Linked DNA regions of Rudanella lutea DSM 19387. The protein of the gene in region 1 interacts with the protein of each later gene in a pairwise test. Links are inferred from orthologs where the notes say so. Each region holds a gene or a part of one and is shown on either strand. Other genes may lie near its edges. The genes, in order: dprA and recA.

Evidence for each region.
Region 2: the proteins of dprA (region 1) and recA interact in binary tests that used the Bacillus subtilis proteins (3 or more experiments, as listed by UniProt). The link is inferred for Rudanella lutea DSM 19387 from one-to-one orthologs.

The regions. Positions count from the first base shown.
Region 1 is NZ_KB913013.1:5,087,970-5,091,231, forward strand. The notes cover bases 94-3,031. They hold dprA (DNA-processing protein DprA), read left to right. Parts: upstream 94-976; coding sequence 977-2,086; downstream 2,087-3,031. Other genes in these bases: RUDLU_RS0120955 (hypothetical protein), read right to left, coding at 94-470; folP (dihydropteroate synthase), read right to left, coding at 2,091-2,945. Also shown: more of RUDLU_RS0120955, read right to left, coding at 1-93; RUDLU_RS0120970 (DUF1599 domain-containing protein), read left to right, coding at 3,050-3,262. UniProt on the Bacillus subtilis protein: Protein that helps load RecA onto ssDNA during transformation. Binds cooperatively to circular ssDNA, is able to bridge different segments of DNA. Favors the loading of RecA onto SsbA- or SsbB-coated ssDNA and formation of RecA-DNA filaments.
Region 2 is NZ_KB913013.1:3,921,415-3,924,634, reverse strand. Bases 217-3,112 are described here. They hold recA (recombinase RecA), read left to right. Parts: upstream 217-1,069; coding sequence 1,070-2,155; downstream 2,156-3,112. Other genes in these bases: RUDLU_RS0116240 (hypothetical protein), read right to left, coding at 2,233-2,808; RUDLU_RS0116250 (GNAT family N-acetyltransferase), read right to left, coding at 311-898. In the rest of the region: RUDLU_RS0116255 (DNA-3-methyladenine glycosylase), read left to right, coding at 1-215. UniProt on the Bacillus subtilis protein: Multifunctional protein involved in homologous recombination, DNA repair and competence.

The DNA.
Region 1 (3,262 bases):
TAGAATCGGCCGCCGTTGTCGCTCATCCGGACAATCAGCTCAGAGAGGGTATTAAACAATTTACAGAAGCCATCGAACACGGCCACGGCCGATTGCGCTGCGGCTTCGGAAATACCGGCTGTTTCGAGAGCGCCCACGGCCCCCAGGATCTCAGCTGAAGCGTCAACGACCTCAATCACCACTTTGGGAATCTGATAGCCATCGTTGCCTGCTTCCCAGGTTCCTTCGATACTGACCATGCTGGCGTTGCTGGTATCAAACGTGATATGCAGCTCCACATGATCGTCGGTAGCCCCCCCGCGTATGTGATCCATTTTGACCACAAGCACCGGCTGGCCACTCTGCCAGGTGGGATTATAGATCCGGTAGTCGGAGTCTTCGACGGTGTATTTGATCGCTTCGCCGTCTTTGTCGCTCTCGGCGTCCGGGAAAAGAGAATTAAACTGACCGATGTTTAAACTAAGAGACATTTGATTGGTAGTTAAAGAGAAAAGTTGTGCCTACTCGTTGGCTTTTCGGCGTCCGCCACCTGCGTTGAGGTCTTCGGTGTCATACTTTTCTTTGGGAATACTGAATGAGAAGTACTCCTGCTTGAGGCTGGGGGTGCCCGTTTAGGTTTGGCAAGAAAGGGACTGGTTGAGGTGTTCATGGATTGTGTTATTTGTCGGAAATGACCCCGGCAAATAGCACTGATCGCGAAGGATGCGCTAACACTCTCGTTACATTTTTTAACACGTATGTTTCATTTGATAGTATGAAAAATATTTTAGTTAATCATAAGTAGTTTTGAATGTAATTAATGTATATAAATAACTGATAAATAGCGAATTAGCGCTTTTTGTCTATGAGGTAAGTAGCGTGCCTGTGCCAGGTAAGAAGAAAGGGGAGAGAGGGCTACGGATAAAATTGGTTATTTCCGGTTACAGACGGGGCAGTTATCTAAGCCTTTGCTTATTTTGGGGTTTTAACGTTTGGTATGTCTCTTCATTCCATTGCGCTGACGCTGGTACCGGGCGTTGGCGATGTACTGATTCGCCAGTTGGTAAGCTATTGCGGTAGCCCCGAAGCCGTATTTACGTCGCCAGTGGCAAAACTTCTTCGGATTCCGGGTATTGGCGAAGTGACAGCCCGCGCTATTCGGCAACCGCAGGTACTTCTGGAAGCGGAAGGGGTGATGCGGCAGCTCGAAAAATTGAAGGTCCGCGCCCTGTTCTATACCGATATCGACTACCCGGCCCGACTCCGGGGCCTGTACGATGCACCCGCCCTGCTTTACTACAGCGGAGCCGGTGATCTGAACGCCCCGCGTACTATTGGGCTTGTGGGCACGCGGCAGGCTACCGATTACGGACGGCGTATTACCGACGAAATTGTGCAGGCTATGCAACCCTATGGCGCAACGGTGGTGAGTGGCCTTGCGTACGGAATTGATATTGCCGCGCACCGGGCGAGCCTCGCACATGGTCTGCCTACCGTTGCCGTGATGGCGAGCGGAGTCGATGTGATCTACCCGTCGCAGCACCAGAAAACGGCCCACGAGATGCAGCTAACGGGTGGGCTACTCACCGAAAGTCGCCCCGGCGTAAAACCCGACGCCCGCCTGTTTCCGGCCCGCAACCGGATTATTGCGGGTCTGAGCGATGTGGTCGTGGTGGTGGAAGCAGCCGCCAAAGGGGGCGCTCTGATTACAGCGGAGTATGCCAATAACTACCACCGTGAGGTGTTGGCCGTACCGGGCCAACTGAATCAGGCGTTTTCACTTGGCTGCAACAAGCTGATTCGCGAAAATCGCGCTCAGATTTACACCAGCCCGCAGGATATTATCGACGCCGTTCGATGGTCGGTAGAGGCTGCCTCGGCGGGCACAACAACGGGTACACGGGCTACTTCGGCACCACTACCCATTGATGTTACAGAGGAAGAAAGCCAGATTCTGGCCCTGTTGCGCCAGCACCCCGATAGTCATATTGATGATTTAAGCTGGCGGAGTACCATCCCGATGGGGCAGTTGGCCGCCTTGTTGCTCAACCTTGAATTTCAGGGCTTCGTGCGGTCGCTGCCGGGCAAAAAGTATCAGTTAGTGTAGCCTTTCAGCGCAGGTGCCCCACGAGCGTAACGGCTTCAACGGCCTCGCGCACGTCGTGAACCCGCAAAATCGAAGCCCCTTTCTGGAGGGCTACCGTGTTGAGCACGGTGGTGCCGTTGAGGGCTTCGTCGGCGGTGATACCGAGCGTACGCCAGATGGTCGATTTACGCGACAGGCCAATCAGGAGCGGTTCATCGAATACCCGAAACGCTTCGAGCCTGTGCAGCAGGGCAAAGTTATGAGCGGGTGTTTTGGCAAAGCCGAAGCCGGGGTCGAGTAAAACATCGAGTTGCCCCAGCGCCCGTAACCGGGCCAGCTGAATCGCCAGCTCATCAATTACCTCGGTAACTACATTGGTGTACGTCGCCATTGACTGCATCGTTTGCGGGGTGCCCCGCATGTGCATGAGCACGTAAGGTACCTGCAAGGCTGCTACCGTTTCGAACATCTGCAGGTCGAGGGTGCCACCAGCTACGTCGTTGACCATACAGGCCCCAGCCTCAACGGCCTGCCGGGCTACCTCTGCCCGGAACGTATCGACCGAAAGCAGAGCCTCAGGCCAGTGCCGCCGGATGGCCTCAATGGCGGGTAGAACCCGGTCGGCTTCTTCGGATGGGCTGATGTTGGGGGCACCCGGTCGGGTCGAGTAACCACCAATATCCAGAAACGAGGCTCCGTCCTGAAGCATTTGGCCCGCTCGGTCAATGAGCGCCTGTTCGAGCGCCCCTCCGGCGGGTACGCGGCTTCCGGCGAAGAACGAATCGGGGGTGATATTGAGGATGCCCATGACGGCCGGGCCGTGGCTGAGGTCGACGAGCCGACCCCGGCAATTGAGCGTTTTTTTCGTATTTTGCGACATTAAACAGAGTGGTCAAAGGCCGGGGATTGGGGGAGGTGCCCGTATTGGCTTACTCCCGTATCGAATGCCGACACGGCAGCCCGGACTACCGACCGCCCATCACTATGGCGAATACCGAAACACAATATCGGCAGGTTGTTGAGCGCTGCCAAGACCTGTTCCTGAAAAAAAATAAGGATTACGGCACGGCATGGCGCATTTTACGGCTGCCGAGTATTACCGATCAGATTTATATCAAGGCCCAGCGTATTCGGACACTTCAGGAAAAAGGTGTTTCGAAAGTAGGCGAGGGGATTGAACCTGAGTTTGTTGGCATC
Region 2 (3,220 bases), 1.2 Mb from region 1 along the record:
ATCTCTGCAATGGTCCGAGCAAGCTCGTTATCGCTCTGGGTATCAGCCGATCGGAGCACAATTTCAGTTCGCTCGTAACAGGTCCGGTGGGCATTACCCCACCCGTACTGGATACCTTCGACATGGTTACGACGACCCGCATCGGCATCACCCACGGCGCCGACCTACCCTACCGGTACTACATCAAGGGCAACCGGTTTGTGAGTAAGAAGTAGGATAATGAGTAATGAGTAATGAGTAATGAGTAATGAATAATGGGCTGACACGTCAACCGTATTCCAGCGCCAACTCACTGTTCACTGTTCATTGTTCACTGTTCACTGTTAATTGTTCGTTGTTCATTGTTCCAGTCCCACACAACTACGACCCACTCTTCCGCAGCGGCTGGCTCATGGAACGAGTGTACGGCCCGAAACCCAACCCGCTCATGTGCGCGTAGCGACCGTGTATTGCGGGCCGATATATCAGTGATAAACAACCGAAACCGGTCGCTGTAAACAGCCCGATGTTTCTGGTACAAGCGATCGAAGATCCCCTGCCCCCGGTAGTCTTTGTCAACACAAACCTGGCCAACCACATAGTAGGGGTACATATTCAGCATCTGTCCCTCGTAAGGCACTGTATCGAGCAGTGCAAACAAGCTTTCCAATTCGGGCACGAAGGCCAGTGCTCCGGGCATCGCCGTGATGGCGTACCCCACTACCCGGTCGCCGTCTTTGGCGATTACGCTGGGGCCCAACTTGTGCATCTGCTGCATCTGGCTGAGGGTGTACTGGAGCGTGACAAAGCCTTGCGCCTGTTGTACTTCAGATGGCAGATTGCGCGATAAATTCTGGGTCTGAAGCGCCAAAATGCCCATCAGATCGGCCTCGGTACGAGCCGTGTCTATTTGAATCATTTTATTACTTTTTAATGGGTGCATCTGTGTATCAAAATAGGGCAATAACCGTCCTAAACAGGCTAGAAACGGGCTTTTCAGGGGTATCTGACCCGCTGCAAATATCTTCGGAAATCATTTGGTAAACCGAATAAAAAAACGTAATTTTATAAGCTTAATCAAATACAACAAATGGCTAAAACAGACATGGCGCAAGCCACAGCCAGTGCGACAGACAGCAAGCTGAAAGCACTGCAAACAACCATCGAGAAGCTTGACAAAGCCTTTGGCAAAGGAACGGTAATGCGGCTGAGCGAAAGCAAGGTTGTGGATGTTCCGGTTATCTCGACAGGTTCGCTGGGTCTTGATCTGGCGCTCGGAATTGGCGGTATGCCACGCGGGCGTGTCGTTGAAATTTACGGCCCTGAATCATCAGGTAAAACCACGCTGACGATGCACTGCATCGCCGAAGCGCAGAAAAATGGTGGCCTCGCTGCCTTTATCGATGCCGAACACGCTTTCGACCGTGTGTATGCCGAGAAGCTGGGTATCGACACTAAAAACCTCCTGATTGCTCAGCCCGACAATGGCGAGCAAGCCCTCGAAATTGCCGAGCACCTCATCAGTTCAGGTGCCATCGATATTCTCGTGATTGACTCCGTGGCGGCCCTCGTTCCCAAGGCCGAAATCGAAGGTGAAATGGGCGAGAGCAAGATGGGTCTTCAGGCCCGTTTAATGTCGCAAGCCCTGCGGAAACTGACGGGTGTGATCAACAAAACAGGGTGCTGCTGCATCTTTATCAACCAGTTGCGGGAGAAAATCGGGGTGATGTTTGGTAACCCAGAAACCACAACCGGTGGTAATGCCCTTAAATTCTACGCATCAGTCCGTTTGGATATTCGCCGGATCGGTCAGATCAAAGAAGGTGCCGACAATGTTGTGGGTAACCGGGCTAAAGTTAAGGTGGTGAAAAACAAACTCGCTGCGCCTTTCAAAGTGGTTGAGTTTGACATCATGTACGGTCAGGGTATCTCGAAAGTAGGCGAAGTTCTCGACCTAGCTGTAGAGATGGAAATCGTGAAGAAATCAGGTTCTTGGTTCTCGTACGATGGCAACCGCCTGGCACAGGGCCGTGACGCCGTGAAGGAACTGCTGCTCGATAACCCTGAACTGATGGGTGAAATCGAAGCGAAGATCCGGGCCAAAATCAACGAAGACGAAAACGCCCTTCTCGATCCGATTGGTGGCGCTGAAGACGACGGCGAAGGCGACGAGTAAGCCGAACGCACATTGTATAGGCAAAAAGGCCGGAAACGTTTGTTTCCGGCCTTTTTGTTTGCCCAACCGGGCACCCGTTAGCGGTACGTTCCGTCCGGCCCTCGCAGCTTCGTAACAAACTCGCCCTGGTCAATTCGAATACTGTCGGGCGAGTGGGTCGACTGCCGGCTGTCAATCACCAGAAACAACCCAAAACGCCCCTTTATTTCCCCCTTGAGCGAATCGTACGCGACAATGGTAAGCCCATTTCCCCAACGCCCCGGTTTATACGTGCTGCTGAAGCCAATCGGCATTTTGGCGGTCAGCGTTGAGCCGATTGTATCGGTCGCACAGAACAAGTTGGCGTAGTCTGTCTTAAACCGGCTAAGCGTGCAGACCCGTTTTGGAATATTGGCCAGGGTAAACGTCAGTAATTCTTCGCCCTCATCGTTGAACTCAGTGATGAACACATCGAAAGCATGGGCGTTGCAGGGGGTTCGGCTGGTGGCCCAAATGCGCGGATTTTGCAGAACTCGCCCATTACGCGTTCCCGACACGCTTCCCCAGTACTGCGCCGAATACGCCGACGGTGGACCAGGCTTCGCGATTTTAGTCAGACAGCCCGATAGTATGAACACGCAAAGGAGAGCCACAGCAGGCGTAGAGAATGGCATACGTGATTGATTGTCGCTATTCGTATTGAGACGTTTATCCTTACCCCAGAGCACATTTTTTTCGATAAACGGTAGCTAATGCCTGAATAAGCCTCAAAACCTGCTCTGCCCGGCAGAAGAAAAAAATATTTACGTTTTTTCTCTCAGCACGAAATCCATACCCTTAAACTATCCGTATATACTTTCACGTATTCCTAAAACCAGCCCAAAACTGGGGCTGTTATGTAAAACCTAAATAGACAATCGACTAGTCAATCTGCATAAACAGCACTGGAGGCTTTTGTGCAACTTACCGACTTTCTATGACATACAATTTACCTGACAACAGGCCGAATCAGGGGTGATACAGGCTTGTTGTTAACCAGCAAAAAACCCCGGCCAAAGTGCCGGGGTTTTTTCTTATCCATAACTG